2 linked regions of the Kitasatospora fiedleri genome follow. The protein of the gene in region 1 interacts with the protein of each later gene in a pairwise test. Links are inferred from orthologs where the notes say so. Each region holds a gene or a part of one and is shown on either strand. Other genes may lie near its edges. The genes, in order: QMQ26_RS03495 and QMQ26_RS09495.

The links.
Region 2: the proteins of QMQ26_RS03495 (region 1) and QMQ26_RS09495 interact in binary tests that used the Escherichia coli proteins (3 or more experiments, as listed by UniProt). The link is inferred for Kitasatospora fiedleri from one-to-one orthologs.

Annotation. Positions count from the first base shown.
Region 1 is NZ_OX419519.1:672,696-688,213, reverse strand. Bases 6,582-9,528 are described here. They hold QMQ26_RS03495 (isochorismatase family protein), read right to left. Parts: upstream 8,412-9,528; coding sequence 7,752-8,411; downstream 6,582-7,751. Other genes in these bases: QMQ26_RS03500 (ABC transporter ATP-binding protein), read right to left, coding at 6,961-7,755. In the rest of the region: QMQ26_RS03540 (ABC transporter transmembrane domain-containing protein), read left to right, coding at 1-380; QMQ26_RS03535 (ABC transporter ATP-binding protein), read left to right, coding at 458-1,483; QMQ26_RS03530 (siderophore-interacting protein), read left to right, coding at 1,584-2,417; QMQ26_RS03525 (FecCD family ABC transporter permease), read left to right, coding at 2,414-3,466; QMQ26_RS03515 (alpha/beta hydrolase), read right to left, coding at 4,636-5,457; QMQ26_RS03510 (amidohydrolase family protein), read right to left, coding at 5,509-6,408; QMQ26_RS03485 (hypothetical protein), read right to left, coding at 10,052-10,357; QMQ26_RS03480 (isochorismate synthase), read right to left, coding at 10,354-11,568; QMQ26_RS03475 (2,3-dihydro-2,3-dihydroxybenzoate dehydrogenase), read right to left, coding at 11,782-12,657; QMQ26_RS03465 (hypothetical protein), read left to right, coding at 14,837-15,518. UniProt on the Escherichia coli protein: Involved in the biosynthesis of the siderophore enterobactin (enterochelin), which is a macrocyclic trimeric lactone of N-(2,3-dihydroxybenzoyl)-serine.
Region 2 is NZ_OX419519.1:2,007,052-2,022,509, forward strand. The notes cover bases 5,892-8,778. They hold QMQ26_RS09495 (PaaI family thioesterase), read left to right. Parts: upstream 5,892-7,052; coding sequence 7,053-7,505; downstream 7,506-8,778. Other genes in these bases: polA (DNA polymerase I), read right to left, coding at 5,892-6,846; QMQ26_RS09500 (branched-chain amino acid ABC transporter substrate-binding protein), read left to right, coding at 8,570-8,778. Also shown: QMQ26_RS09475 (class I SAM-dependent methyltransferase), read left to right, coding at 1-793; QMQ26_RS09480 (ATP-dependent RNA helicase), read left to right, coding at 799-3,432; more of polA, read right to left, coding at 4,159-5,891; more of QMQ26_RS09500, read left to right, coding at 8,779-9,805; QMQ26_RS09505 (branched-chain amino acid ABC transporter permease), read left to right, coding at 9,890-10,819; QMQ26_RS09510 (branched-chain amino acid ABC transporter permease), read left to right, coding at 10,825-12,774; QMQ26_RS09515 (ABC transporter ATP-binding protein), read left to right, coding at 12,771-13,622; QMQ26_RS09525 (ANTAR domain-containing response regulator), read right to left, coding at 14,423-15,076; QMQ26_RS09535 (hypothetical protein), read right to left, coding at 15,342-15,458. UniProt on the Escherichia coli protein: Required for optimal enterobactin synthesis. Acts as a proofreading enzyme that prevents EntB misacylation by hydrolyzing the thioester bound existing between EntB and wrongly charged molecules.

The sequences.
Region 1 (15,518 bases):
AGCTGCTGCTGATCCGCAGCGGCGAGGACGTGGTGCGCACCCTGCGCGAGCAGGCGGTGGAGAACCTGGCCACCGCGCCGCTGCGCTTCCTGGAGACCCACCGCAGCGGCGACCTGCTGCGCCGCGCCACCGGCGAGGTGGCCGCGCTGGCCGCGTTCGTCCGGCTGCACCTGCGCAACCTGGTCTCCGCGCTGGCCACCCTCGGCTTCACGCTGGCCGTACTGGCCGGGTACTCCTGGCAGTTGCTGCTGGTCCAGCTAGTGGTGTTCCTGCCGCCCACCCTGCTGGTGACCGCTGGTTCCAGCGCGACGCGGCGGCGGCGTTCGGCGGCAAGGCGAGCGCCGAGGCCACCGTCGCGGCCACCTTCACCGAGACGCTGACCGCCCGCGAGGCGCTCCAGACCTCGCGCGGCCTGACCGGCTGGACCCGGCGCTTCGACCGGGAGAACCGGCACGCGGTGCGGGCGGCCCGGCGGGCGCTGCGGGTGGAGAACCGGATCGACCTGGTCAGCCTGATCGAGGGCCTGGCGCTGGTCGCCCTGCTCGCCGTCGGCGGCTGGCTGGTCACCCGGGACGCGATCGGCGTCACCACCGTGGTGGTGTTCGTGGTGGCCAGCCGCAACCTGTTCGACTCGTTCACCGACCTCTCGCAGCTGGTCGGCGAGGTCGCCACCGCCCGCACCGGCCTGGCCCGGCTGCTCGACCTGCTCTCCGCGACCACCGCCGCCGCGCCCTCCGAGGAGGTCGACGGCCTGCCCGAGCGCGGCGAACTGCGCTGCGAGGGCGTCGACTTCGGCTACCGCGCGGACGGCCCCGACCTGCACGGCGTCACCCTGGCGTTCCCGCCCGGCAGCCGGACCGGCGTGGTCGGCGAGACCGGCTCCGGCAAGACCACGCTCTCCAAGCTGCTGTGCGGCCTGTACGCCCCCGACGCGGGCCGGGTGACCTTCGCCGGCGCCCCGCTGGCCGAGCTGCCCGAGCGGCAGCTGCGCCGCCGGATCGTGCTCGTCCCGCAGGAGGTGCGGCTGGTCACCGGCACCGTCGCGGAGAACCTGGCGCTGGTGCGCGGCGAGCCCGACCGGGCGGCGATCGAACGGGCGGTGGAGCGGCTCGGCCTGACGCAGTGGCTGGACGGCCTGGGCGGCCCGGACGCCGAGGTCGGGCAGCGCGGCGCCCGGCTGTCGGCGGGGGAGCGGCAGATCCTCGGCGTGGTGCGCGCGGTGCTGGCCGACCCGGCGGTGCTGGTGCTGGACGAGGCCACCGCGGACATCGACCCGGTCACCGCCGCCCGGCTGGAGCACGCCCTGGACGAGCTGCGCGCCGACTGCACGCTGATCGTCATCGCGCACCGCCCGGCCACCATCGCCCGGCTGCCCCGGGTGGTCCGGCTGGACGCCGGGCGGGTGGTCGCTGACCAGCTGTCAGCGGACGCGGCGGCGGGGGCGGGTCACCCTTCCGGCGAGGAGAAGGTTAGGCTAGCCTAAGCGCAGGCGCACGCTGTCGCCGCCGCACCCCGCCCCCGCCGGGGGCACGGGTGCGGCGGCGCGCGGCACCCCGGCCACCACCGATCGAATGGGCTGACCGATGACCACCACCACGACCGTGCCCCCGCGGATGCGGATCGTCCGCCACCCGCTCAAGTACCGCCTGCTGGACGTCAAGCGGGTCCAGCGGATCACCCCCGGCACGGTCAGGGTCACCTTCGCCGGCGACGCCCTCGACGGCTTCTGCGAACAGGCCCCCACCGACCACGTCAAGCTCTGCTTCGCCGCGCCCGGCCACGACCTGCCGACCGAACCCGTGGTCGAGAACGACACCTGGATGGACGCCCCCGTGGAGCCCATCACCCGGGACTACACGATCCGCCAGTACCGGCGCGAGGCCCGCGAACTCGACATCGACATGGTGCTGCACGGCACCGGCGTCGGCTCCGGCTGGGCCGCCGCCGCCCGGCCCGGCATGAAGCTCGGCGTGTTCGGGCCGCGCGGCTCCGAGGAGATCGACTTCGTCCACGACTGGTACCTGCTCGGCGCCGACGAGACCGCGCTGCCCGCGCTCGCCCGCTGGCTGGAGATGCTGCCCGCCGGCGTCAAGGTGCTCGCCTTCGCCGAGGTCCCCGGCCCCGAGGACGAGCAGCACCTCGCCACCACCGCCGACGCCACCGTCGTCTGGCTGCACCGCGGCGCCGCCGCCCCCGGCACCACCGACCACCTCGAACGCGCCGTGCGCGCCGCCGAACTGCCGCCCGGCATGGGCTTCGCCTGGATCGCCGGCGAGGCCCACACGCTCCGTCCGATCCGCCGCCACCTGCGCAACGAACGCGGCCTCGGCCGCGACCAGGTCGACGTCGACGGCTACTGGAAGCGCGGCACCGCCAACCACGACCACCACGAGGACGAGCACACCCCGCACGCATGAGCACGCACGTCTCCGCCCGGCCGGTCGCCAAGCCCCGCCGCGCCGCCACCACCGCCGCCCGCCGCACCGCCTGGCTGTTCGGCGCCCTCGCCCTGCTCGCCGTCCTGGCCGTCCTCTCGCTGGGCGTCGGCGCCCGCGCCATCGCCCCCGGGCAGGTGCTGCACGTCCTGCTGCACCGCGACCCGACCGGCGAGGACTGGATCGTCGTCCACCACTCGCGCATCCCGCGCACCCTGCTCGGCGTCACCGTCGGCGCGGCGCTCGGCATCTCCGGCGCGATGATGCAGGCCCTCACCCGCAACCCGCTCGCCGACCCCGGCCTGCTCGGCATCAACGGCGGCGCCGCGGCCGCCGTCGCCGCCGGCACCGCCCTGTTCGACCTGCGCACCTTCCACGCCTTCGTCTGGTTCGCGCTGCTCGGCGCCGCCGTCGCCGCGTTCGTCGTGCAACTCCTCGGCGGCAGCGGCCGGGCCTCCGCCACCCCCGCCCGGCTCGCGCTGGCCGGCACCGCCGTCACCGCCGTGCTCACCGCCTTCGTCAACGCCCTGGTGCTGCTCGACCCGCTCACCCTCAACCGCTTCCGCTACTGGCAGATCGGCACCTTCGCCGGCGTCGACTCCGCCGCCGTCGGCCAGGTGCTGCCGTTCCTGCTGGTCGGCGGGGTGCTCGCGCTGCTGCTCGGCCGCCCGCTCAACGCGCTCGCCCTCGGCGACGACACCGGCCACGCCCTCGGCGCCCACCCCGGCCGCACCCGCGCCCTCAGCCTGCTCGCCATCACCCTGCTGTGCGGCGCCGCCACCGCCGCCGTCGGCCCGATCGCCTTCGTCGGCCTCGCCGTCCCGCACCTGGCCCGCCGCCTCTGCGGCCCCGACCAGCGCTGGATCATGCTGCTCTCGGCGGCCCTCGCCCCCGTCCTGCTGCTCGCCTCCGACATCCTCGGCCGGCTCCTGCTCCGCCCCGCCGAACTCCAGGTCGGCGTGGTCACCGCCTTCCTCGGCGCCCCGCTCTTCATCGCGCTGGTGCGCGGCCGGAGGATCGCCCGCCTGTGAACCCCACCCCCGTCATCGACGCCCCGCCCGCCACGCCCCCGGCCCGCCCGCTGCCGATCCGGTCGCTGCCGCTGCCCGGCGGGCGCTCGCTGCGCTGGCACCCGCGCGCCACCCTGGTGGCCGGCCTGCTGCTGCTCGCCCTGCTCGGCACCGCCGCGTGGACCCTCACCGCCGGCGACTACCCGCTGCCGGTCCGGGACGTGCTCGACATCCTCGGCGGCGGCGGCCGGCGCGCCGACCGCTACATCGTCATGGAGGTGCGGCTGCCCCGGCTGCTCACCGCGCTGCTGGTCGGCGCGGCGCTCGGGCTCGCCGGTCGCTCTTCCAGACCCTGGCCCGCAACCCGCTGGGCAGCCCCGACGTCATCGGCTTCACCGTCGGCTCGGCGACCGGCGCGCTCGTCGTCATCCTGCTGATCGGCGGCGGCGCGGCCACCGTCGCCGGCGGGGCGGTGGTCGGCGGGCTGGCCACCTCGCTGCTGGTCTACCTGCTGGCCCGGCGCGGCGGCACCCAGGGCTACCGGCTGGTCCTGGTCGGCATCGGCGTCTCCTCGCTGCTCGCCTCGCTCAACGCCTACCTGATCGCCCGGGCCTCGTTCAGCGACGCCCAGAGCGCCGCGGTCTGGCTCACCGGCAGCCTCAACGCCCGCGGCTGGGAGCACTGCACGCCGATGGCGCTCGCCCTGTTGGTCCTGCTGCCCGCCGCGGTGCTGCTCGGCCGCCCGCTGCGGATGCTGGAGATGGGCGACGACACGGCCGCCTCGCTGGGCGTGCGCACCGAGGCCGTACAGGTCTGGCTGGTGCTGGTCGGCGTCGCGCTCACCGCCGCGGCGACCGCCGCCGCCGGGCCGGTCCCGTTCGTCGCGCTGATGGCCCCGCAGGCCGTCCGCCGCCTCACCCGCGCCACCGGCCCCAACCTGCTCGGCTCGGCCCTGCTGGGCGCCCTGCTGCTGGCCCTCTCCGACCTGGCCGCGCAGCGGCTGTTGGCCCCCACCCAGCTGCCGGTCGGCGTGCTGACCGGCGTGGTCGGCGGCGGCTACCTGCTCTGGCTGATCGTCCGTCAGTGGCGGCGCACCGCCTGAGCCGCCACCGCCCGTCTCGCGCCGGCACCGCCACCGCCCGTCTCGCGCCGACCCCGCCCCGGACCGCCCCGGACCGCCCCGCGCCCGCTCAGCCCGCGGGGCGGGCGGCCAGCTCGCGGGACAGGAACGCCACCGCCTGCGCGACCAGGCCGGGCACGTCCGGGTACCCGGCGAAGCAGTGCCCGGCGCCCTCGACCGGCACCAGCACCGAGCGGGCGCCCGCCGCGCGCAGCCGCCCGTGCAGCACCTCGGACTGGGCGAACGGCACCTGTTCGTCCCGCACCCCGTGCACCAGCAGGAACGGCGGGGCGCCCGGCGCGACCCGTCGGGCCGGGCTGGCCAGTGCGGCCGCCTCCGGCAGCTCGGCGGCCGGGCCGCCCAGCAGCTGGGTGATCGGGGAGTCCGGCCCGTCGTGGCCGAGGGCGGCCAGGTCGGTGGGCGGGTACCAGCAGACCGCGGCCGCCACCGCGTCCGTGGTGAGCGCCGCCAGCGCCCCCAGCGTCGCCCCCGCGGACTCGCCCCACACCCCGAGCCGGTCGACGTCCAGCCCCAACTCCCCGGCGTACGACCGCAGGTAGCCCAACGCGGCCGTCACGTCATCCAGCTGGGCCGGGAAGACGGCCTCGCCGGAGAGCCGGTAGTCGACCGTCGCGACCGCGACGCCCGCCGCCACCAGCGTCTCGAACACCGCGCCGGGCCGCACCGTGTCCGGCAGGTAGCGGCGGTCGCCGGCCCGGAACGCGCCGCCGTGCAGCCACACCACCACCGGGAACGGCCCCGCCCCGGCCGGCACGTGCAGGTCCAGCAGCAGCGGCCGGAAGCCGGTGCGCAGCGCGTAACTGACGCCGTGCCGGGTCAGGCCCCCGGACGGCGAGGGGACGGGGGCGACGGGCGGCAGCGAAAGATCCATACCGGCCCGCAGCACCCCCGCCCGCCGTTCATTCCCGGCCCGGCCGCCGTCTCACCGGCCGAACAGCCGGGCCGCGTTGTCGTGGCAGACCGCGCGCAGCCAGCCGGCGCCCAGGCCGAGGCGCTCCAGGGCGCGGAGCTGGTGCAGGTACGGGTAGGGGATGTTGGGGAAGTCGGTGCCGAGCAGGACGCGGTCGCCGCGGTCCGCGAGGCGGGGGAGCAGCTCGCGGGGGAAGGGCATCAGGTCCTCGGTGAAGTCGGTGAACGCCATGGTGGTGTCCAGGTGGACGCGCGCGTGGCGGTCGGCCAGGTCGAGGAACTCCCGGTACTCGGGCATGCCCAGGTGGGCGACCACCAGGGTCAGCCGGGGGTGCCGGGCCAGCACCCGGGCGACCGGCTCCGGCCCGGTGTGCGCGCCGGGCGCCGGGCCCGAACCGCAGTGGATCACCACCGGCGTGCCGGCCTCCGCCAGCAGGCCCCACGCGGCGTCCAGCCGCGCGTCGGCCGGATCGTAGCCGCCGACCTGCACGTGCGCCTTGAACACCCGCGCCCCGGCCTCCAGCGCCTCCCGGACGTACCCCGCCACGCCCGGCTCCGGGTACAGCGTCGCGGTGTGCAGGCAGTCGGGCGTCCGCCCCGCGAACTCCGCCGCCCAGCCGTTCAGCCAGCCCGCCATGCCCGGCTTGTGCGGGTACAGCAGCGAGGTGAACGCCCGGACCCCGAACTCCCGCAGCAGCGCGGTGCGTTCGTCCTCCGCGCGGCGGTAGGTGATCGGCCAGCCGCGGGCGCCGATCAGCGGCCCGTTGGCGTCGAAGTACGCCCAGACCTTCCGCAGCACCCGCTCCGGCATGAAGTGCGTGTGCACGTCGATCAGCCCGGGCAGCCCCAACCCGCCCCAGAACCGCCGCACCTCGGCGGCCTCCGGGTCGCACCCCGTCCGCGCCGGACCCATCGGGACTCCTCTCCGCCCGCCGCGTCCGCGGGACACCGCTCCGACCGTACGCGCCCCGGGCCCGGACCGGTGGCGCGGGGTCAGAGCAGGCGGCGGTAGACCCGGGAGCCGCGGGCGGGTCGAGCGCGGCCGACCAGGACGGGGGCGCGGCGGAGGCGGGGATCTCGGCGAAGCCGTGGTGCCGGAAGACCGTGCCGTCGCCGGTGGTGGCGGTGACCACGGCGGTCAGCGCGGTGCGGCGGGCGTGCGCCAGGACGGCGGTGATCAGCAGGCTGCCCAGCCCCAGGCCCTGCCGGTCGGCGCGCACGCAGAGGTTGTGCAGCACGCCGGTGGGCGGGTGGCCGGGGTCGGGGTCGAGCACGCGCAGCGCGGCGCAGGCGTCCGGGGCGGCGGCACCGCGGACGACCAGGAAGGTGTCCGCGGCGTGCCGGTAGTCGGCGGGGGTGCGGGCGCGCAGCGCCCCGGAGCGGATGAACGGCAGCGACAGCTCGTACAGGGCGCGGGCGTCGCGGAAGTCGGTGCGCACCGCGACGGCGGAGAGGGCGGCGGCGGTCATCGCGGCGCGAGCGGGACGACCAGCGGGGTGCCGGTCTGCGGGTCGGGGACGACCTGGCAGGGCAGGTCGAACACCCGCCGGACCAGGTCGGCGGTGACGATCTCGCCGGGCGGCCCCTCGGCGACCACCGCGCCGTCGCGCAGCGCGATCAGGTGGGTGGCGTACCGGGCGGCCTGGTTGAGGTCGTGCAGCACGGCGACCAGGGTGCGGCCCTGCTCGCGGCGCAGCCGGGCGCACAGGTCGAGGACCTCGACCTGGTGCGCGATGTCGAGGAAGGTGGTGGGTTCGTCGAGCAGCAGCAGCGGGGTCTGCTGGGCGATCGCCATGGCCAGCCAGACCCGCTGGCGCTGCCCGCCGGACAGCTCGTCGACGAAGCGGTCGGCGAGCGCCTCGACGTTGGTGGCGGTCATCGCGTCGCAGACGATCCGCCGGTCCTCGGGCGACCACTGGCGCAGCAGCCCCTGGTGCGGGTAGCGCCCGCGGGCGACCAGGTCGGCGACGGTGATGCCCTCGGGCGCGGTCGAGCTCTGCGGCAGCAGGCCCATCCGGCGGGCCAGCTGCCGGGCCGGCAGGGTCGCGATCCGCTCGCCGTCGAGCAGCACCTGCCCGGCGGTCGGCCGCAGCAGCCGGGCGAAGGCCCGCAGCAGGGTGGACTTGCCGCAGGCGTTCGGCCCGACGATCACGGTGAACGAGCCGTCCGGGACGCCCACCGTCAGGTCGGCGGCGACCGGCCGGTCGCCGTACCGGAGGGTGACCCCGGCGGCCAGCAGCCGGGCGGCGGGGAGCGTCACGACACCCCCTCCGGGGCCGGCTCCGCCGCCGCCACCTGGGCCAGCAACCGCGCGGTGTCCAGGACGACGGCGCACTTCCCGGCCGTCCAGCGCAGCGCCTCGCGGTGCTGCTCGGCGGAGAAGTCCGCGACGGCGTCGGCGACCACGAACGCCTGGAGGTCGCGCTGCCAGGCGTCGGCGGCGGTCATCTGCACCCCGATGTGGGCGTACACGCCGACGATGACCAGCTGGTCGCGGCCCAGCTCGGCCAACTGCTCGGCCAGGTCGGTGCGGACGAACGCGCTGTACTTCCACTTCAGCACCAGCCGGTCGCCGGGCTCGGGCGCGACCGCGGCGGGCATCGCCTGGGCGTGCTCGTCGGCGGGCAGGCCGGGGCCCCAGAAGTCCAGTTGCAGGCCGCGCTGTTCGGGCGTCTGGCCGCCGCGCTGGTGCGAGTAGAACACCGGCAGCCCGGCCGCCCGGGCGGCGGCCAGGATGCGCGCGGTGTGGGCCAGCACGGGCTCCAGCGGCGGCCCGGCGGCCGGGAAGGCCCCCAGGAAGTAGTGCTGGAGGTCGTGCACCAGGACGGCGGCCCGGGCCGGGTCGACCCGCCACGGGACGCGGCTCGGCGGCAGCTCGGTGGGCAGCTCGTAGGGGGCGATGGCGGGAAGCGCCACGGGGAGGGTCCTCTCTGACGGGCCTGACGCGTCCGGCGGACGGTCAGTTCTGGTGGGCGCGCAGGTCCTTCTTGCTGACCTTGCCGATGCCGGTGGACGGGAAGGCCGCGACGAACTCGACCCGGTCCGGCACCTTGTACCCGGCCAGCCCGGCGGCCCGCACGAACGACTTCAGCTCGACCGGCCGGGGCCGCTCGGCGCCCGGCCGGAGGATCACGTACGCGCAGGACCGCTCGCCGAGGAACTCGTCGGGCTCGGCCACCACCGACGCGTCGTGCACCGCCGGGTGCGCCAGCAGCACGTTCTCCACCTCCTCGGCGGCGACCTTCTCGCCGCCCCGGTTGATCTGGTCCTTGGCCCGGCCCTCCACCACCAGGTGCCCGGTGGCGGTGCGGCGGACGATGTCGCCGGTCCGGTAGAAGCCGTCGGCGGTGAACGAGCGGGCGTTGTGCTCCGGGGCCCGCCAGTAGCCGCGGATGGTGTACGGGCCGCGGGTGAGCAGGTGGCCGGCGGTGCCGTCGGGCAGGTCGCGGTCCTCGTCGTCGACCACCCGGACCTCGTCGTCCGGGGAGATCGGACGGCCCTGGGTGGTCAGCACGGTGTGCTCGTCGTCCTCGGGACGGGTGTAGTTGACCAGGCCCTCCGCCATCCCGAACACCTGCTGGAGGCGGCAGCCGAGCGCCGGTCCGAGCCGGCGCGCGGCCTCCTCGCTGAGCTTGGCCCCGCCGACCTGGAGCAGCTCCAGGCTGGACAGGTCCGGCCCGTCCGGCCCGGCGGCCTCGGCGGCGCCCGCCCAGGCCAGCGCGAGCGGCGGCACCACGCCGGTCAGCGTGACCCGCTCGCGGGCGATCAGGCCGAGCGCGGTGGCCGGGCTCGGGTCGGGGGCCAGCACCACCCGGCCGCCCGCGAAGAAGGTGCCGAGCGTGCCGGGGGAGGACAGCGGGAAGTTGTGCGCCGCCGGGAGCGCGCACAGGTACACCGACTCCGCCGAGAGCCCGCAGATCCCGGCGGACGCCCGGACGCTGTACAGGTAGTCGTCGTGGCAGCGCGGGATCAGCTTCGGCAGGCCGGTCGAGCCGCCGGACAGCTGGAGGAAGGCCAGGTCGCCGGAGTCCGGCGGGGCGGGCAGCGGCGCGTCCGCGGGGCCCGCAGCTCGGCCAGCGGGGAGAACGGCCCCGGCTCGCCCACCACGAACACCTCCAGCGGCTGCGGCACCGCCGCCCGCACCTCGGCCGCCAGCTCCCGGTGGTCGAAGCCCTCGTGGCGGTCGGGCACGAACAGCGCCCGGGCCTCGGCGAACTCGCAGAAGTACCCGATCTCGGAGCGCCGGTGCGCGGGCAGCGCCATCACCGGCACCACCCCGGCCCGCAGCGCGCCGAAGAACACCTCGAAGAACTCCGCCACGTTCGGCAGTTGCAGCACCACCCGGTCACCCCGGCGCAGCCCGCGGGCCGCCAGTCCGGCCGCCAGCCGGTCCGCCCGGGCGTCCAGCTCGGCGTAACTCCACCGCCGCTCCCGGTCGGTGACCGCGACCCGCTCCGGCGTCGCGGCGGCGTGCCGCCGGATCATCGCGTCCAGCAGCTCACCGGTCCAGTACCCGGCGGCACGGTGACGGGCGGCGGCCTCGGGCGGGTACAGGGTCATCGGACGTCCTCCGGCGGGCAACTCGACTGGATGGGCAGGGAATCGGCCGCCGCGACGGTACCGGGCCCGGCGTCGGCTCCGGCACCCGACCCGGCGGCGGTGCGGGTCGTCCCGGTCTGGACGTCGGCCCCGGCCCCGGCCTCGGCCCCGGCCCCGGCGTGAACTCCGGCTCCGGCGGCGGTGCGGGTCTCGGCGCCGGCCCGGGCGCCGGTCTCGGGCGCGGTGTCGTGCTGGCGCAGTCCGGCGTCCAGCAGGCGGCCGTTCCAGCGGCGGGTGACGGCCTCGTCGGGGTGGGGGCTCATCGGGTGTCCGCCAGGCCCACCGCGTGCAGGAAGGTGCGGAACTTGGCGGCGGTCTCGGCGAGTTCGAGCTCCGGGTCGGAGGCGGCGACCACGCCCGCGCCCGCGAACAGGCGCAGCCGGTCGCCGTCGGCCTCGGCGCAGCGCAGGGTGACCACCCACTCGCCGTCGCCGGAGGCGTCGCCCCAGCCGACCACGCCCGTGTACAGGCCCCGGTCGAAGGGCTCCAGTTCGCCGATCGCGGCCCGGGCGTGCGCGGTGGGGGTGCCGCAGACCGCCGGGGTCGGGTGCAGGGCGAGGGCCAACTCCAGCGCGCTGGTGGCGGGTTCGCGCAGGACGCCGGTGACGGTGGAGGACAGGTGCCACATCGCGGCGGTGCGCAGCAGGGACGGCCGCTCCGGCGCGACCAGCTCGGTGCAGAACGGGGCGAGCGCGGCGCGGACCGCGTCGACCACGAAGGCGTGCTCGGCGAGGTCCTTGGCGGACTCCAGCAGCGCCTCGGCGCGCCGCCGGTCCTCCACCGGGTCGGCGCTGCGGGCGGCCGAACCGGCCAGCGGGTTGGAGACCACCCGGGTGCCGCGCCGCGACACCAGCAGCTCGGGGCTGGCGCCGATCAGGGTGGCGGTGCCGCCGGCCGGCACCGCGAAGGTGTAGCCGTGCGGGTCGCGGTGCACCAGCCGGGCCGCCATCGCGGCCAGGTCGCTCCCGCCGGGCGCGGTCAGCTCCAGGGTGCGGGCCAGCACCACCTTCTCCAGCGGCGAGTCGCCGGCCAGCCGGCGCACGGCCTCCGCGACCGCCGCCCGGTACCCGTCCGGTTCCGGCACCGGGCGGCTGTGCCAACGCCCTTCGCCGGTGCGGTCGGTGGCCAGCGGCACCCCGGACGGCGGCGGTACCGGCCCGGCCCGGCGGACCCGGTCGGGGACGAACAGCCGGGCGGGCGCGGCCGGGTCGAACGGGATCGCGCCGATCAGCAGCCGCTCCCCGCCGTCGGGCCGGGCCTCGGCGAGCACCCGCCCGGCCGCCGCCGGGTCGTCGACCGTGCGGTGCACGCCCTCGGCGAGCAGGGTGCGGGTGGGCGTGGCGAGCAGGGCCCGGTCCGGTCCGGGACGGTACGCGGCCAGCAGGTCGCTGCCGGGCAGGTCGCCGGGTAGCGGACCGGCGCCGCCGGAGGCGGTACTGGTGGCGGGCGGCCGGAGCTCGGAGGCCGTGGTCATGCTGCTGCTCCGTTCCGCCGACGCGGGGCGCGCGCCGGCACTGCGAGGGCGGGAGGATGGCGGAGGGGGACGAGAAGGGGAGTTCGGGGCGGGACGTGGCGGAGCGGCCCGGGGCGGTCGCGGGAGGACCGCCGCACGGACCCGCGGAGCCCGCCGGCCGGGCCGGGGCGCGCCGCGTCGGGCGGGCCGGAGGCGTCGGACGCGCCGGGCGGGTCAGGCCCGCAGCGTCGCGCCGCCGTCGACGTACAGGTCGTGCATGGTGATGTGCCGGGCGCGGTCGCCGGCCAGGAAGGCGACGGCCTCGGCGACGTCCTCGGGATCGGCGATCCGGCCGAGCGGGATGCCGACCCGGTAGCTGCCCGGATCGCCCTCCAGGACGCGGCGTTCGGCGTCGGGGTCGGTCCACAGCGAGCGCTGCATGGCGGTGTCGGTGGAGCCGGGGGAGACCAGGTTGCAGCGCACCCCGGCGGCGGCGAGCTCCAGGCCCAGGCAGCGGACGTACATGGTGGTGGCGGCCTTGGACGCGGCGTACGCGGCCATGCCGGTGCGCGGGACGCCGGCGGCGTTGGAGCCGACGGTGACGATGCTGCCCCGGCCGCGCTCGGCCATCCGGCGCCCGACGGCGCGGCAGGTGTGGAAGACGCCGGTGGTGTTGACGTCGAAGGAGTGCTGCCAGTCGGCGTCGGTGAGTTCCAGCGCGGGCGCCACGTGCAGCACGCCCGCGACGTTCACCAGCACGTCCACCGGGCCGACCTCGCGCTCCACGCGTTCCACCAGCGCCTCGACGGCGGCCCCGTCGGTGACGTCCAGCCGCTGGACGGCGCCCGGGCCGGTCGCCGGGCCGCCACCGTCCGCACCGCCGTCACCGCCGCTCTCACCGCCGTCGCCGCCGCGCAGGTCGCAGCCGACCACCCGGGCGCCGCGCGCGGCGAGCAGGGCGGCCACGGCCGCGCCGATGCCCTGGGCGGCGCCGGTGACCAGCGCGACCCGCCCCTCGAAGCTGTCCCCGGCACCGAGGGCGGCGCCGGGCTCGGGGCCGGTGCCGGTGGCCGCGGTGGCGGGTGCGGGTATGCGGGTGGTGAACGGCATGGGGGTGCTCCCGGGTGTACGGATGCGGCGGATCGGAGGACCCCGACCCACTTAGGTTAGGTTAGCCTAATCATGCTTCCTGAGCTGCCCCGCGACCACCCTGCCCCGACGCCGGACTGACCCCCCGTCACCCCCGCCCCCGCCGACCGCGCGCTCGCGGACCGGGCGCCGGACCGAATCCCGGGAAGGGGCTGGTCAAGCGGCCTCCGGCTGCGCAGCATGGGTACCCGTCGGTACACCCCGCCCAGGAGGCCCCCTTGTCGCGCGATCCGCTCCCGCTCAGCCACTCCTCCGGCCCGTCCGCGGTGCCGCTGCTCGGCGACACCATCGGGGCCGACCTCGACCGGGCGGTGCGGGCCTTCCCGGAGCGGGAGGCGCTGGTCGAGTGCGCCACCGGCCGGCGCTGGACGTACGCCGAGTTCGCCGCCGACGTGGACGCGGTGGCGCTCGGGCTGCGCGCGCGGGGCGTGGGCCGGGGCGACCGGGTGGGCATCTGGGCGCCGAACCGGGCCGAGTGGACGCTCACCCAGTACGCCACCGCCCGGCTCGGCGCGATCCTGGTGACGATCAACCCGGCGTACCGCGCGCACGAGGTGGAGTACGTGCTGGTGCAGGCGGGGGTGCGGCTGCTGGTGGCCGCCGAGCGGTTCCGGACCTCCGACTACGCGGGCATGATCGCCGAGGTGCGCCCGCGCTGTCCGGAGCTGGCCGCGGTGGTGCTGCTGGACGGCCCGGACTGGCCGGACCTGCTGGCCGCCGGGCGGGCCGGCGACCGGGCCGAACTGGAGGCGATCGAGCGGGAGTTGAGCGCCGACGACCCGATCAACATCCAGTACACCTCGGGCACCACCGGCTTCCCCAAGGGCGCGACGCTCTCGCACCGCAACATCCTGAACAACGGCTACTTCGTCGGCGAGCTGTGCCACTACACCGAGCGGGACCGGATCTGCCTCCCGGTCCCCTTCTACCACTGCTTCGGCATGGTGATGGGCAACCTCGCCGCCACCTCGCACGGCGCCTGCACGGTGATCCCGGCCCCGGCCTTCGACGCCGCCGCCACGCTCGCCGCGGTGGCCGCCGAGCGGTGCACCTCGCTGTACGGGTGCCGACCATGTTCATCGCCGAGCTGGCCGACCCGGGCTTCGACGGGTACGACCTGTCCAGCCTGCGCACCGGCATCATGGCGGGCGCCCCGTGCCCGACCGAGGTGATGAAGGGCGTGATGGACCGGATGGGCATGACCGAGGTGTCGATCTGCTACGGCATGACGGAGACCTCCCCGGTCTCCACCCAGACCCGGGTCGACGACTCGGTCGAGCGCCGGGTCTCCACCGTCGGCCGGGTCGGGCCGCACCTGGAGGTCAAGGTGGTCGACCCGGACACCGGCCGCACCGTCCCGCGCGGCGAGCCCGGCGAACTGTGCACCCGCGGCTACTCGGTGATGCTCGGCTACTGGGCCGAGCCGGAGCGGACCGCCGAGGCGGTCGACGCCGACGGCTGGATGCACACCGGCGACCTGGCGGTGATGGACGCGGAGGGGTACCTCTCCATCACCGGCCGGATCAAGGACATGGTGATCCGCGGCGGCGAGAACGTGTACCCGCGCGAGATCGAGGAGTTCCTGTACACCCACCCGGACGTGCTCGACGTCCAGGTGATCGGGGTGCCCGACGCCAAGTACGGCGAGGAGCTGATGGCCTGGGTGCGGATGCGCGAGGGCGCGCCGCCGCTCACGGCCGAGGCGGTGCGCGCATTCTGCACCGGACGGCTGGCCCACTTCAAGGTCCCGCGCTACGTACACGTGGTCGACGAGTTCCCGATGACGGTCACCGGCAAGGTCCGCAAGGTCGAGATGCGTGAGCTGGCGGCGGCGATCCTGGCCGGCTGAGCCCCCGCCGCCACCGACCGCCGACCGGGGCCGCCGACCACCGCCCACCGGCGCTGACCGGCGCTGACCGGCGCTGACCGGCGCCGCACCGAGGGCCGGACCCCGCCCGGGGTCCGGCCCTCCGCCGTGCCCGGCCGGACCGGGCACGTCACAGGTCTTGACGCCCCTCTTTTCTCAGACGTTAAATCTCGGCGTGAAGTAAGCGGGCCGGTTCGAGAGCTGACGTGCCGTCAGCGAGCCGTCCGGTCCCGGCCGTCCTCCCCGGAACCCACCAGACGGGTGTGCACCCCCATGAACCGAGCTCCCCGGTACCGCAGATACGGCCTCGCGGCCGCCGCCGCGACCGCCCTGGTCGCGGCCCTCGTCGCCCCCACCACCCAGGCCGCCGCGGCCCCCGTGCCGCCCGGCGGCGGCAGCCTCGGCGAGAACGCGATCGTGCTCGACCCGAGCATGCCCAAGGCCCAGATCCAGGACCGGCTGAACGCCCTCGCCCAGGCCCAGGCCGGCAACGAGTTCGGCCCCCAGCGCTACGCGGTCCTGTTCAAGCCCGGCACCTACGGCACCGCCGCCGACCCGCTGGTCTTCCCGGTCGGCTTCTACGAGAGCGTGGCCGGCCTCGGCCGCAACCCCGGCGACGTGGTGATCAACGGCTCCGTCAACGTGTACAACCAGTGCGTCGGCGGCGACCAGTCGCAGTGCTACGCCACCACCAACTTCTGGCGCTCGCTCAGCAACCTCACCGTCAACGTCGCGGGCCAGAGCGGCTGTTACGGCAACACCGACTTCTGGGCGGTCTCCCAGGCCGCGCCGCTGCGCCGGGTCCGGCTGAACGGCAACGTGACGCTGATGGACTACTGCACCGGCTCGCCCTCCTGGGCCAGCGGCGGCTTCATCGCCGACTCCCAGTTCACCGGCGCCACCGTGGTCAACGGCTCCCAGCAGCAGTTCTTCACCCGCACCAGCAGCCTGGACG
Region 2 (15,458 bases), 1.3 Mb from region 1 along the record:
GCGGCGGGAGGCCGGGGAGCGCGAGTCGAGCCGGGCCAGCCGGCACTGGTGGGACCGGAACGCGGACGACTACCAGGACGAGCACGGCGAGTTCCTCGGGGACGACCGGTTCACCTGGTGCCCGGAGGGGGTGGACGAGGCCGAGGTGCGGCTGCTCGGCGAGCCCGCCGCGCTCGAGGGCGCGGACGTGCTGGAGATCGGCTCCGGCGCCGCGCAGTGCTCGCGCTGGCTGGCCGCCCGGGGGGCCCGGCCGGTCGCGCTGGACATCTCCTACCGGCAGTTGCAGCACTCCCGCCGGATCGACCTGGGCCGCGGGCTGGCGCCCGTCGCGGTGGTGCAGGCGGACGCGGCGGTGCTGCCGTTCGCGGACGGCTCGTTCGACCACGCGTGCTCGGCGTACGGCGCGGTGCCGTTCAGCGCGGACACCGCGCGGCTGATGCGCGAGGTGCACCGGGTGCTGCGGCCGGGCGGGCGGTGGGTGTTCTCGGTGACCCACCCGATCCGCTGGGCGTTCCCGGACGAGCCCGGGGTGGAGGGGCTGACCGCCACCTCCTCGTACTTCGACCGCACCCCGTACGTCGAGCAGGACGAGCAGGGCACCGCCACCTACGTCGAGCACCACCGGACGCTCGGCGACCGGGTCCGCGAGCTGGTCGCGGCCGGGTTCACCCTGCTGGACCTGGTCGAGCCGGAGTGGCCCGAGGAGTTGGCGCAGGAGTGGGGCGGCTGGAGCCCGCTGCGCGGCCGGCACATCCCCGGCACGGCGATCTTCGTCGCCCGGCGGAACGGCTGAGCGCGGTGCGCCCCGGGGGGCTCGAACTGCCGGTCCGCACCGCCCTGCCCGCCCTCGCCCGGGCCCTGGACGAGTCCGGCGCGGCCGTGCTGTCCGCGCCGCCCGGCACCGGCAAGACCACGCTGGTGCCGCTCGCCCTGGCCGGCCTGCTCGACCCGGACGGGCCGCCGCGCCGGGTGCTGGTCGCCGAACCGCGCCGGCTCGCGGTCCGGGCGGCGGCCCGGCGGATGGCCTGGCTGCTGGACGAACCGGTCGGCCGGACGGTCGGGTTCACCGTGCGCGGCGAGCGCCGGGTCGGACCCGGCACCCGGGTCGAGGTGGTCACCACCGGCGTCCTGCTGCAACGCCTCCAGCGCGACCCCGAACTGCCCGGCGTGGACGCGGTGGTGCTCGACGAGTGCCACGAACGCCACCTGGACGCCGACACCGCGCTCGCCTTCCTGCTGGACGTCCGGGCCGCGCTGCGCCCCGAACTGCGCCTGCTGCTGGCCTCCGCCACCGCCGACACCGACGCCTGGGCCGAACTGCTGGGCGGCGCCCCGGTGGTGGCCGCCGAGGGCGTCGCGCACCCGGTGGCGACGGTGTGGGCCCCGCCGCCGACCGCGGTCCGCCCGCCGCACGGGACGCGGGTCGACCCGGCGCTGCTGTTGCACGTCGCGGCGACGGTGCGCCGGGCGCTGGCCGAACGGGACGGCGACGTGCTGTGCTTCCTGCCGGGGGTCGGCGAGATCGCCCGGGTGGCCGGGCAGTTGGCCGCCGAGGACGTCGAGGTGCTGCCGCTGCACGGGCAGGCGCCGCAGGCCGTGCAGGACGCCGCGCTCGGCCCCGGCGGGCGGCGGCGGGTGGTGCTGGCCACCTCGGTCGCCGAGTCCTCGCTGACCGTGCCCGGCGTGCGGGTCGTGGTCGACTCCGGACTGACCCGGGAGCCGCGCACCGACCACGCCCGCGGCCTGTCCGGGCTGGTCACCGTCCGCACCTCGCTGGCCGCCGCCCGGCAGCGGGCCGGCCGCGCCGGCCGGGAGGCCCCGGGCACCGTGTACCGCTGCTGGGCGGAGGCCGAGGACGCCCGCGCCGCCCGCTTCCCCACCCCCGAGATCGCGCTCGCCGACCTCACCTCCTTCGCCCTCCAGGCCGCCTGCTGGGGCGACCCGGACGCCACCGGCCTCACCCTCCCCGACCCGCCGCCCGCCGGCGCGATGGCCGCCGCCCGCGACGTCCTGCGCGCCCTCGCCGCCGTCGACCCCGCCGGCCGCCCCACCGACCGCGGCCGCGCCATCGCCCGCACCGGCCTGCACCCCCGCCTCGCCCGCGCCCTGCTCGACGGCGCCCCCGCGGTCGGCCCGCGCCGCGCCGCCGAACTCGTCGCCCTCCTCTCCGAGGAACCCCCGCGCGCCCTCGGCGACGACCTCGCCGAGATCCACCGCACCGTCCGCCGCTCCACCGACCCGTACGCCCGCCGCTGGAAGGACGAGACCCGCCGCCTCGAACACGCCCTGACGGACCCGTCCGCGCAGCCCGCCGAGCGCGGGGCGGCGGGACGGCCGGGCCCGGACGGCACGACGGAACGACCGGTCGGGAAAGGCGCGACAGCCGCCGACAGCCCCGGGGTGCGCGCCGACCGGGGGGCCGCCGGCTCCGGGCTGTCGGACGGTGCCGCCGCCGGGCTGGTGGTCGGGCTGGCCTACCCGGAGCGGGTGGCGCGGGCCCGGGAGGGCGGGGAGGGGGCGTACCTGATGGCCTCCGGGACGGCCGCCCAACTACCCGCCGGGACGCGGCTGCCGGCCGGCGGCTGGCTGGCCGTCGCGGTCGCCGACCGGCCTGCCGGGTCGCCCTCCGCGCGGGTGCTGCGGGCCGTGGCGGTGGACGAGGCGACCGCCCGGCGGGCGGCCGGGCCGCTGTTGGCGGCCCGCGAGGAGGTGCGCTGGTCGGTCCGGCAGCGGGAGGTGGCGTCCCGCCGGGTGGAGTCCCTGGGCGCGATCGAGCTGGCCGCCGCACCGCTCACCGCGCCCGACCCGGCGCTGCTGCGGGCCGCGCTGCTGGACGGGCTCGAACGGGAGGGCGTCTCCGCGCTGCTGCGCTGGCCGCCCGCCGCGAGCGGGCTGCGCGAACGGCTCGCCTTCCTGCACCGGGCGATCGGCGACCCGTGGCCGGACGTCGCGGACGCCGCGCTGCTGGCCGCCGCCGAGCAGTGGCTGGAACCCGAGCTCTCCCGGGCCCGGCGCCGGGCCGACCTGGAGCGGATCGACACCGCCGCCGCGCTGTCACGCCTGCTGCCCTGGGCGGGCGGGCAGGCCGGACGGCTCGACGAGCTCGCCCCGGAGCGGATCACCGTGCCCACCGGCAGCCGGGTCCGGGTCGACTACGCGAGCGACCCCGAGCGGCCGGTGCTGGCCGTGAAGCTCCAGGAACTGTTCGGCTGGGCCGCCGCCCCGGCCCTGGCCGGCGGGCGCGTCCCGCTCACCGTCCACCTGCTCTCCCCCGCGGGCCGCCCGGCCGCCGTCACCGGCGACCTCGCCGCGTTCTGGCGCACCGGCTACCCCGCCGTCCGCGCCGACCTCCGCGGCCGCTACCCCCGCCACCCCTGGCCCGAGGACCCCACCACGGCGGAACCCACCCGCCGCGCCAACCCGCGCAAGTGACACCCCCGCGAACCCGACCCGCCCGCCCCGCCCGCCCCCGGTCCACCCTCGCGGGGCGCGCACGGGCGGACGGGTGAGCGGGTGGGTGAGCTGGCGGGGCGGGGAAACTACCCCCAGTCCTCCGCCAGGACCGCCATGTCGATGTCGTCGACCCACGCGTCGCCGTACCGCAGCACCTGCCGCCGCACCCCCTCGACCTTGAACCCGGCCTTCTCGTAGGCCCGTTGCCCCGGCCGTTGAAGGCGTAGACGGAGAGTGAGACGCGGTTGAGGCCGATCGCCCGGATCGCGTGGTCGGTGAGGAGGCGGACGGCCTCGGTGCCGAAGCCGCGGTCGCGGCCGTCGGGGCCGAGGGCGATGCGGAGGTTGCAGGCGCGGTTGGGTTCGTCCCACTCGTTGAGGACGATCTCGCCGACGCCGCGGCCGGTGGCGCGGTCGACCACGATCAGGTCGAGGCGGTCGGTCTGCTCGTTGCGGGTGGTGTACCAGTCGACGACGCGGCGCTCCCTCGCCTCGTCCCAGACCGGAGGTTCGGGCGTGTAGGAGTCGGAGGTGTAGCGGAGCACGTCCGGGTCGTTGATCACGGCGCGGAGCATGGGGAGGTCCTCCTCCGGCCGCACGGGCCGCAGGAGGACCTTCTCGCCCACCAGGGTGGGCTTGTCGGCGAAGGTGGTGGTGGCGGGCATCCGGCCAGTCTCGGCGGACCGGCCGGACGCCCGCAACGTGATTAGTGCGCGGCGGTCTCCCAGTTCGCACCGGCGCCGACCGAGACGTCGAGCGGGGCGCGCAGCGGGTACGCGCCGGCCATCTGCTCGCGGACCAGGGCCTCGACCTGCTCGCGCTCGCCGGGGGCGACCTCCAGGACGATCTCGTCGTGCACCTGGAGCAGCATCCGGGTGGCGAGGCCGGCCGCGCGCAGGGCCGCGTCGACCCGGAGCATGGCGATCTTGACGATGTCGGCGGCGGTGCCCTGGATGGGGGCGTTGAGGGCCATCCGCTCGGCCATCTCGCGGCGCTGCCGGTTGTCGCTGGTGAGGTCGGGCAGGTAGCGGCGGCGGCCGAGCAGCGTCTCGGTGTAGCCGACGGCGCGGGCCTCCTCGACCACGTCGTGCAGGTAGTCGCGGACGCCGCCGAAGCGCTCGAAGTAGGTGTCCATCAGGCCTTGGGCCTCGGCGGGCTTGATGCCGAGCTGCTGGGAGAGGCCGTACGCGGACAGGCCGTAGGCGAGGCCGTACGACATGGCCTTGATCTTGCGGCGCATCTCGGCGTCGACGCTCGCCGGGGGGACCGAGAAGACCTGGGAGGCGACGGTGGTGTGCAGGTCCTCGCCGGTGGTGAACGCCTCGATCAGGGCCTCGTCCTCGGAGAGGTGCGCCATGATGCGCAGTTCGATCTGCGAGTAGTCGGCGGTGAGCAGCGTCTCGTAGCCCTCGCCGACCACGAAGGCGCGGCGGATGGCGCGGCCCTCCTCGGTGCGGACCGGGATGTTCTGCAGGTTCGGGTCCTGCGAGGAGAGGCGGCCGGTGGCGGCGACCATCTGGTTGAAGGTGGTGTGGATGCGGCCCTGCGGGGAGACGGTCTTGAGCAGGCCCTCGACGGTGGTGCGGAGCTTGGCCTGGTCCCGGTGGCGGAGCAGGATGACCGGGAGTTCGTTGGTGGTCTGGGTGGCGAGCCAGGTGAGGGCGTCGGCGTCGGTGGTCCAGCCGGTCTTGATCTTCTTGGTCTTCGGCAGGCCGAGGTCGCCGAACAGGACCTCCTGGAGCTGCTTGGGCGAGCCGAGGTTGAACTCGCGGCCGGCGGCGGCGTGCGCCTCCTCGACGCAGCGCTGGATCTCGGCGGCGAACTGGGTCTCCAGGCCCTGGAGCCAGGCGCGGTCGGCGGCGATGCCGTGGCGTTCCATCCGGGCCAGGAGTTCGGCGATCGGCAGTTCCATGTCGTGGAACAGCTCGACCGCGCCGACCTCGGCGAGCCGGGTGTCGAACAGCTCGGCGAGGTCGTGGACGGCGCGGGCCCGGGTCATCAGGGACTGGGCGCCGGCCGTCGGGTCGGGCTCGTCGGCGTCGAAGCTGAGCTGGCCGGTCTCGGCCTGGGCGGCGGCGGGGGCGAGCGAGCGGCCCAGGTACTCCTCGGCGAGGACGTCGAGGGTGAAGGTGCGGCGGCCGGGCTTCTCCAGGTAGGCGGCGAGCGCGGTGTCGGCGGTGACGCCGGCGAACCGCCAGCCCTGCTCGGCGAAGGCCCGCATGACCTGCTTGGCGATGTGCAGGGCCTTGGGGCGCTCGGGGTCGGCGAGCCAGGCGGTGAAGGCGCGGTCGTCGTCCTCGCCGAGCGCGGCGGGGTCGAACCAGGCGGCGGCGGTGCCGGTGGCGAGGGCGATCTGCTCGACCCCGCCGGTGCCCAGCGCCCAGCTGTAGTCGGCGGCGAGGGCGGTGCGGGCGTCCGCGCCGGTGTGCTCCTCCAGCCAGGCGGCGAGCGCGCCGGGGACGGTCAGCAGGTCGCCGTCGACGGCGGGGCCGGCCGGGACCTCGACGGCGGCGGCGCTCTCGGCGCCGGCCGGGTCGATGCCGGCCACCCGGTCGCGGAAGTTGGGGTTGCGGAACTCCAGCGCCTCCATCAGCCGGGCGACCTCGTCCTTGTCGAACGGGGCGCGGGCCAGCTCGGGGACGCCGAGCGGCAGTTCGACGTCCCGCACCAGTTCGGTGAGGAAGCGGTTGCGCTTGACGGAGTCGAGGTGCTCGCGGAGCTTCTCGCCGATCTTGCCCTTGACCTCGTCGGCCCGGTTGACCAGTTCCTCGAAGGAGCCGAACTGGTTGACCCACTTTGCGGCGGTCTTCTCGCCGACGCCGGGGATGCCGGGCAGGTTGTCGGACGGGTCGCCGCGCAGGGCGGCCAGGTCCGGGTACTGGTCGGGGCGGACGCCGTACTTCTCGGCGACCTTCTCGGGGGTGTAGCGCGTCAACTCGGAGACGCCCTTGGTGGGGTACAGCACGGTGACGTGCTCGTTGACGAGCTGGAGGGAGTCCCGGTCGCCGGTGACGATCAGCACCTCGAAGCCCTCGGCCGCGGCGGCGGTGGCCAGGGTGGCGATGACGTCGTCGGCCTCGAAGCCCTCGGCGGTGACCCGGGGCACCCGCATGGCGTCGAGCAGTTCGCCGATCAGCGGGACCTGGCTGCGGAACTCGTCCGGCGTGGCCGCGCGGTTGGCCTTGTACTCGGGGAACTCGGCGGACCGGAAGGTCTGCCGGGACAGGTCGAAGGCCACCGCCAGGTGGGTGGGCCGCTCGTCGCGGACGGTGTTGGCCAGCATCGAGGCGAAGCCGTAGACGGCGTTGGTGTGCTGGCCGGTGGCGGTGGAGAAGTTCTCCACCGGCAGGGCGAAGAAGGCCCGGTAGGCCATCGAATGCCCGTCCAGCAGCATCAGCCGGGGCCGTTCGGCCGCCTTCTTGCCCGCACCCTGTGTCGCCACGTCACGTCCCGTCCTGCCGGTTGCACTGCCTCCCCGATCCTAGAGGTCGGTGCGGACATCTCCGGCGCGGCGCGGAGCACCTCCCTACCCACGGGTAGACAGTCGTACGATCCGTACGATCGACGCGCAACGAAGCGAACCCCGGAAGCAGGAGCACCATGACCGACGCGGCGCCCGTACTGAAAGTGCCCCAGGACGTGCTGGACCACTTCGCCAAGCTGGGGGTGAGCGCGGAGACCTTCTCCGGCGGGCACCTGGGCGAGAAGCTGGGCATCACCATCGTGGAGGCGTCCCCGGACCGGGTGGTCGGGACGATGCCGGTGGAGGGCAACCAGCAGCCGTACGGGCTGCTGCACGGCGGGGCGTCGGCGGCGCTGGCCGAGACGCTGGGCTCGATCGGCGCGATGCTGCACGCCGGCCCGGGCCGCTACGCGGTGGGCGTGGACCTGAACGCGACGCACCACCGGTCGGCGACCTCGGGCCTGGTGACGGGCGTGGCGACGGCGGTGTTCAAGGGCCGCACCGCCGCGACGTACGAGATCGCGGTGACGGACGACACCGGCCGCCGGATCACCTCCTGCCGGCTGACCTGCATGCTGCGCGACCTCTGACGGCACACCGCAGAGCACCGCCCCGCGCGCGCCCCCTCGGAGTTTGGCCGGTCCCCGCCAGGGGCAACCTCGGCTGGACGAGGGGGCGCCGCCATGTCCGGAGAGCGCGAACTGCCGAGCGGGCCAGGGGGGTTCCTCGGTCCGGTCGAGCCGGGCGAGGGCACCTGGACGCCGCTCGTGCTGCGCCCGGAGCCGCCGCCCGAGCGTCCGCCGCGCCTGCTGAGCAGACGTCAGAAGTGCGCGCTGGCAAGTTTGTTGCTGCTGTTGGCGCTGGGACTGACGATCCGGCACGCGGTGAACTACCCTGGGCGGGCGTCGGGTTCGCCCCCACCGGGGCAACTCCCGCCGTCCCCCTCCCAGTCGACCAGGTTCGAGTACGACGGTCCGGCCCCGGCCGGGTCGGACTCCTTCGCCCTGCGGCTGGCGGTGCGCAACACCGGGCCCGTCCCGGTGGACGTGCTGGGGGTGAGCCAGGGGTACCGGGGGCTGACCGTGCGGGTCTCGGGCTGGCTGCCGCGGACGGTACCGCCCGGGGGACGCTCTCGCTGCGGGTGGGGCTGGAGGTCGTGGACTGCTCGGGGGCGTCGGCGGACGCGAGCCTTCCTTTCCTGGATGTAACGCTGCGTAATACGCGCGCAATGGAGACCGTGCGTCAGATCCTGGGGACCCCCTACGCCGGGGACCTTTCCGCGGCGCTGCATTCCGCCTGCGACGTCACCGATTATCGGACGTCCGCGACCACCGCCCAATCTGCGGACAAACCTGTCCGATAATCGGTGAACCCAGGCGTGACCTGCGAGTTGAGGAAGGGGTCCATCCGCTACTCGGGACAGGTCCCGGAATTTCGGGCTCCACCTGGGGTTTTCGACCATGATGTGAGATCAGCCGACGCCGTGGTCATAACAAGAGAATCACAGCCTCACCCGCCCCACTGCCCGAGCAGCCAGCGGCGGTCTAGAGTCACGCCCAGTCACCGCACCGTCCGGTTACCGGGCGGCGCCGTCGCGATTCGGCACCGCCAGCCCTGTGCGCGTGTCCTCCAGATCCCGAAGGAGACCCTCCTCGTGCGAAAGAGCTCACTTCTCATCGTGACCATTGCCGTGTCCGGAGCGCTCACGCTCTCCGCGTGCGGCTCGCGCGGCGGAAAGTCCGACTCCGGCTCGGACAGCGCGAAGGGCGACACCAAGGTCGTCATCGGCGTGGACGCCCCGCTCACCGGCAAGCTGTCCGCCCTGGGCCAGGGCATCAAGAACTCCGTGGACCTGGCCGTCAACAAGGCCAACAAGGACAAGGTCGTCCCGGGCGTCACCTTCGCCATCGAGGCGCTGGACGACCAGGCCAACCCGACCTCGGGCCAGCAGAACGCCACCAAGCTGGTCGGCGAGAAGGACGTCGCCGGCGTGGTCGGCCCGCTGAACTCCAGCGTCTCGCTGACCATGCAGAAGGTCTTCAACGACGCCCACCTGGCCCAGATCTCCCCGGCCAACACCAACCCGCAGCTGAGCCTCGGCCCGGACTGGGGCAGCGGCAAGTTCGCCCGCCCGTACGCCTCGTTCTTCCGCACCGCCACCACCGACGTCGTGCAGGGCAAGTTCGCCGCCCAGTACCTGTTCAACGACGCGAAGAAGACCAAGGTCTATGTCATCGACGACAAGAAGACCTACGGCGCGGGCCTGGCCGCGATCTTCCAGGAGGAGTTCAAGAAGCTCGGCGGCACCGTGGTCGGCACCGACCACGTCAACCCCGACGACAAGGACTTCTCCGCGGTCGCCACCAAGGTCGCCGCCGCCGGCGCCGACTCGGTCTACTACGGCGGCGAGTACCCCGAGGCCGGCCCGCTCTCCGACCAGATCAAGAAGGCCGGCGCCGCCGTCCCGCTGTTCGGCGGCGACGGCATCTACGACGACGAGTACATCAAGCTGTCGAACGGCAACAGCAACGGCGACCTCGCCACCTCGGTGGGCGCCCCGGTCGAGGAGCTCGACTCCGCCAAGACCTTCATCAACGACTACAAGGCCGCCAACTACAAGGACGCGTACGCGGCCTACGGCGGCTACTCCTACGACGCCGCCTGGTCGCTGGTCGAGGCCGTGAAGGCGGTCGTCGCGGCCAACGGCGGCAAGGTGCCCTCCGACCTGCGCCAGAAGGTCATCGACGCGCTCGGCAAGGTCTCCTTCGACGGCGTCACCGGCAAGGTCTCCTTCGACGAGTACGGCGACACCACCAACAAGCAGCTGACCGTCTACACGGTCAAGGACGGCAAGTGGACCGCCGTCAAGAGCGGCACCTACAACGGCTGATCCCCCAGCACCACCCACAGCCGATCGGCGGGGGCGCCACGAGCGCCCCCCGCCTCTCCTTCCCCCCAACCACGGAGGCCTGCGGTGCACGAACTGCCGCAAAACCTGGCCAACGGCCTGATGCTCGGGCTGATGTACGGCCTGATCGCCGTCGGCTACACGATGGTCTACGGCATCGTCCAGCTCATCAACTTCGCCCACGGCGAGGTCTTCATGATCGGCGGCTTCGGCGCGCTGACCGCCTACGCGGCGCTGCCGCAGGGCACCTCGCTCTGGCTGGCCCTGCCGGTCATGATCGTCGGCGGTGTGATCGCCTCCGTGGTCACCGCCACCGCCGCCGAGCGGTTCGCCTACCGGCCGCTGCGCACCGCGCCCCGGCTGGCCCCGCTGATCACCGCGATCGGCCTGTCCATCGCGCTCCAGCAGGTGGTCTGGGCGTTCTACCCGGGCGCCAAGAAGGCCGTCTCCTTCCCGCACTTCAACGGCGCGGCGTTCGACCTCGGCCTCTTCCACATCCAGCGCAACGACCTGTTCCTGCTGATCGCCGCCCCGCTGTGCATGGTCTTCCTGGCCTCGTTCGTCCGGCTGACCCGCACCGGCCGCGCCATGCAGGCCACCGCGCAGGACCCGGACACCGCCAAGCTGATGGGCATCAACACCGACCGGATCATCGTGGTCGCCTTCGCGCTCGGCGCGGCGTTCGCGGCGATCGCCGCCGTGGCGCACGGCCTGCGCTACGGCAACATCGACTTCATGATGGGCTTCATGGCCGGCCTGAAGGCGTTCACCGCGGCCGTCCTCGGCGGCATCGGCAACATCTACGGCGCGATGCTCGGCGGCCTGGTCCTCGGCGTCGCCGAGTCGCTGGCCACCGCGTACATCGAGAACGTCCCCGGCCTGCACCAGCTCGGCGGCGCCGGCTGGGCCAACGTCTGGGCGTTCGTGCTGCTCATCGTCGTGCTGCTGGTCCGGCCCCAGGGCCTGCTCGGCGAGCGCGTCGCGGATCGGGTGTGAGGCAGATGACCACGTCCCACGAGACCACCCCCGTCCTGCCCCTGTCGACCGCCGCGGCCCGCGCCGCCGTGGTGGCGGGCGGCGTCCTGGCCGCGGCCTCCGCGCTGATGTCCTGGACCTGGACCGCCGACTTCCCCGGCGACCTGACCTACTACGGCTCCCCGGCCGGCCTGCAGTGGCTGGCCCTGGTCGGCGGCGTGCTGACCGTCCTGCTGGCGCTGGCCGCCGCGCGGGTGCCCGGGCTGCGCTGGCTGAGCCCCTCCGGCAGCAACAACGGCGTGCTGTTCGCCGCCGTCGGCACCCTCGCGGTGTGCTGGTACGCGGTCATCGCGATCGCGGCGGAGCTCGGCGGCCTGGCCAACCTCGACCCGGGCGGCTGGGTGGCCGGCGTCGGCTCGCTGCTGGCCGTGGCCGGCGCGCTGGGCCTGCCGCTGGACCGCCGCACCACCGTCCGGCGCCCCGCCGAGCGCTGGTGGGCGTACGCGGTGGCCGCCGTCGCCCTGCTGGTGTACTTCGGCCTGGACCAGGGCTGGCTGCTGCACGCGATCCCCGCCGGCGTGCAGCCGATCTTCACCGAGAACACCTGGTTCTTCCTCGCCCTGCCCGGCCTGCTGGCCGTGCTGCGGCTGTGGCTGCTGCTGGACGGCTGGACCCGGATCGGCCGGATCGAGCGCCGGCGGCCCGCCGCCCGCGCCCTGCCGTCCTGGGCGGAGATCCTGGTGATCACCGCGGTGTTCGCGGTGGGCCTGGCCGTCGCCGACTTCGGCATCTCGACCGAGTACGGCGAGCTGTTCATCGGCTTCCTGCTGCTGGTGGCCGCCGCCACCGCCGCGCTGAACGCCTCCGGCGCGGTCGGCCGGCTGGCCGAACTGACCGCCCGGCACCGCGCGGTGACCACCGGGGCGGCGTTCGCCGCGGCCGCCGCGTTCCCGTTCACCCAGGGCAGCGACACCTACGTCCTGATCGGCGTCAACATCCTGATCTTCGCCACCGTGGCGCTCGGCCTGAACGTGGTGGTCGGCCTGGCCGGTCTGCTCGACCTCGGCTACGTGGCCTTCCTCGGTGTCGGCGCGTACGCGGCGGCGCTGGTCTCCGGCTCGCCGTTCTCGGCCTTCCGCGGCGTGCACCTGCCGTTCCCGCTGGCCGCGCTGGTCGGCGCGCTGGCCGCGCTGGTGTTCGGCGTGGTGATCGGCGCCCCGACGCTGCGGCTGCGCGGCGACTACCTGGCGATCGTCACCCTCGGTTTCGGTGAGATCTTCCGGATCGCGATGAACAACCTGGACGGCAGCTCCGGCCCGAGCCTGACCAACGGCCCCAACGGCATCGCCGCGATCCCCGACGTCAACCTGTTCGGCTTCGACTTCGGCCAGCCGCACGACGTCCTCGGCCTGCACCTGGGCAAGTTCGGCAACTACCTGCTGCTGATGCTGGTGGCCACCGCGATCGTGGTGACGGTGTTCGGCCGGGTCGCCAACTCCCGGATCGGCCGGGCCTGGGTGGCGATCCGCGAGGACGAGACGGCGGCCGAGGCGATGGGCATCAACGGCTTCCGGGTGAAGCTGATCGCCTTCGCGCTGGGCGCGACGCTGGCCGGCCTGGCCGGCGCGGTGCAGGCGCACGTGGCGAGCGCCGTCTCGCCCGACCAGTACCAGTTCGCCGGGGCCGTCCCGCCCAACTCGGCGTTCCTGCTGGCCGCGGTGATCCTGGGCGGCATGGGCACCATCAGCGGCCCGCTGGTGGGCGCGGCCCTGCTGTTCCTGATCCCGGCGAAGCTGCAGTTCCTGCAGTCCTACCAGCTGCTGGCCTTCGGCGTGGCGCTGATCCTGCTGATGCGCTTCCGCCCGGAGGGCCTGATCGCCGGCCGCCGGCAGCAGCTGGAGTTCCACGAGGCGGACGCGGAACTGCCCGCGCAGGCCGCCCCGATCGACGACGTACCGACCAAGGCTGGGGCGTGAGCACCGTGACGACCACCGACACCGCTCCCGCCGCCCCGGCGCCCGAGCCGCTCGCCGAACCCGTGCTGGAGGCTTCCGGCGTGGTGATGCGCTTCGGCGGCCTCACCGCCGTGAACGACGTCGACCTGACGGTCCGCCAGGGCGAGATCGTCGGTCTGATCGGCCCGAACGGCGCCGGGAAGACCACCTTCTTCAACTGCCTGACCGGGCTGTACGTCCCGACCGAGGGCACGGTGAAGTACAAGGGCACGGTGCTGCCGCCGAAGCCGCACCTGGTGACCCAGGCGGGCATCGCCCGGACCTTCCAGAACATCCGGCTGTTCTCGAACATGACGGCGCTGGAGAACGTCCTGGTGGGCCGGCACACCCGCACCAAGGAGGGCCTGTTCTCGGCGATCCTGCGCGGCCCGGGCTACCGGCGGGCCGAGGCGGAGAGCCGCGAACGCGCCCGGGAGCTGCTGGAGTTCTGCGGCCTCGGCGCGAAGGCCGACCACCTGGCCCGCAACCTCCCCTACGGCGAGCAGCGCAAGCTGGAGATCGCCCGGGCGCTGGCGTCCGAGCCGGGCGTGCTGCTGCTGGACGAGCCGACGGCGGGCATGAACCCGCAGGAGACCCGGGCCGCCGAGGAACTGGTCTTCGCCATCCGGGACCTGGGCATCGCCGTGCTGGTGATCGAGCACGACATGAAGTTCATCTTCAACCTGTGCGACCGCACCGCCGTACTGGTGCAGGGCCGGAAGATCGTCGAGGGCGACCGGGAGACCGTCCAGAACGACGAGCGGGTCGTCACCGCGTACCTGGGCGCCCCGCTCGAAGGAACCACCGCAGCTCAGGAGGACGGCCAGTGACCGCTCTGCTGGAGGTCGAGGACCTCCGTGTCGCCTACGGCAAGATCGAGGCCGTCAAGGGCATCTCGTTCACGGTCGCGGAGGGCGAGGTCACCACCCTGATCGGCACCAACGGCGCCGGCAAGACCACCACCCTGCGCACCCTGTCCGGGCTGCTGCGGCCGACCTCGGGCAAGGTCCTGTTCCAGGGCGCGGCGATCGACACCGTGCCCGCGCACCGGATCGTCGCGCTCGGCCTGGCGCACTCCCCCGAGGGCCGGCACATCTTCCCCGGATGACCATCGAGGAGAACCTGCTGCTCGGCGCGTTCCTGCGCCGGGACGCGGCGGGCATCGCCGAGGACGTGGAGCGGGCCTGCACGCTCTTCCCGATCCTGGCCGAGCGCCGCAAGCAGGCCGCGGGCACCCTCTCCGGCGGCGAGCAGCAGATGCTGGCGATGGGGCGGGCGCTGATGTCCCGGCCCAAGCTGCTGATGCTGGACGAGCCGTCGATGGGCCTGTCGCCGCTGATGATGCAGAAGATCATGGCGACCATCGTGGAGCTGAAGGCCGCGGGCACCACCATCCTGCTGGTGGAGCAGAACGCGCAGGCCGCCCTCTCGCTCTCGGACCGGGCGTACGTGATGACCACCGGCCGGATCACCCTGTCGGGCACCGGCGCGGAGCTGCTGCACGACGAGTCGGTGCGCCGCCAGTACCTGGGCGAGGACTGACCCTCCGCACGCGCCGGTGCCCCCACCCCTCGACGGGGGCGGGGGCACCGGCGCGTGCGCGCGGGGGCGGGCTCGGCCCCCGGCGGCCTCAGCCCTCGGCGGCCTCGGTCTTCTTGCGGTCCTGGGCGGCGCCCTCCTCGATCACGGCCTCGGCGACGGCGGCCATGGTCATCCGGCGGTCCATCGAGGTCTTCTGGATCCAGCGGAACGCGGCGGGCTCGTTGAGGCCGAACTTGGTCTGCAGCACGCTCTTGGCGCGGTCGACCAGCTTGCGGGTCTCCAGCCGCTGCGAGAGGTCCGCGATCTCCTGCTCCAGGGTGCGCATCTCGGTGTAGCGGGAGACCGCCATCTCGATGGCCGGGACGAGGTCGCTCTTGCTGAACGGCTTGACGATGTACGCCATCGCGCCGGCGTCGCGGGCCCGGTCGACCAGCTCGCGCTGGGAGAACGCGGTGAGCATCAGCACCGGGGCCAGGTGCTGCTCGTGGATGCGCTCGGCGGCCGAGAGGCCGTCCAGGACGGGCATCTTCACGTCCAGGATGGCCAGGTCGGGCTTAAGCTCCTCGACCAGCCTGACCGCCGTCTCGCCGTCACCGGCCTCACCGACGACGGTGTAGCCCTCCTCCTCCAGCATCTCCTTGAGGTCGAGGCGGATCAGTGCCTCGTCCTCGGCGATGACGATTCGGGTGATCTGGGGCGAGTCGGTGTCAAGCGGCTGTGCCTGCTCGTCGGCGGTGCTCACGGGGCTCCTCGGTCCGGCGGGGTGCTGCATGCATGAGCCTACCCAGACGCGGTATGTTTGGTTCACCGCGGTGGGGGGTTGAACCTTCGATCCGCTGGGCCCCGATAGCCCAATCGGCAGAGGCAACGGTCTCAAACACCGTCCGGTGTGGGTTCGAATCCCACTCGGGGCACTTTCTCTTCGAATCCAAGGCGGCGACGGCCGCCGCTCCTCCCCGGCTCCCCGTCCCCGCGTCTCGGTACGCGAGACCGGTCCCGCCCGGCCGTCACCCGGCCGCGAGCGTGATCGACACCGGCCCGGCCGCGGCGCCCTCCGCCGAGCCGTCCGCCGCCTCCAGGGTGTAGGTGCCGGCGGTCTCCCCGTAGAAGTCGAACCAGGCCGC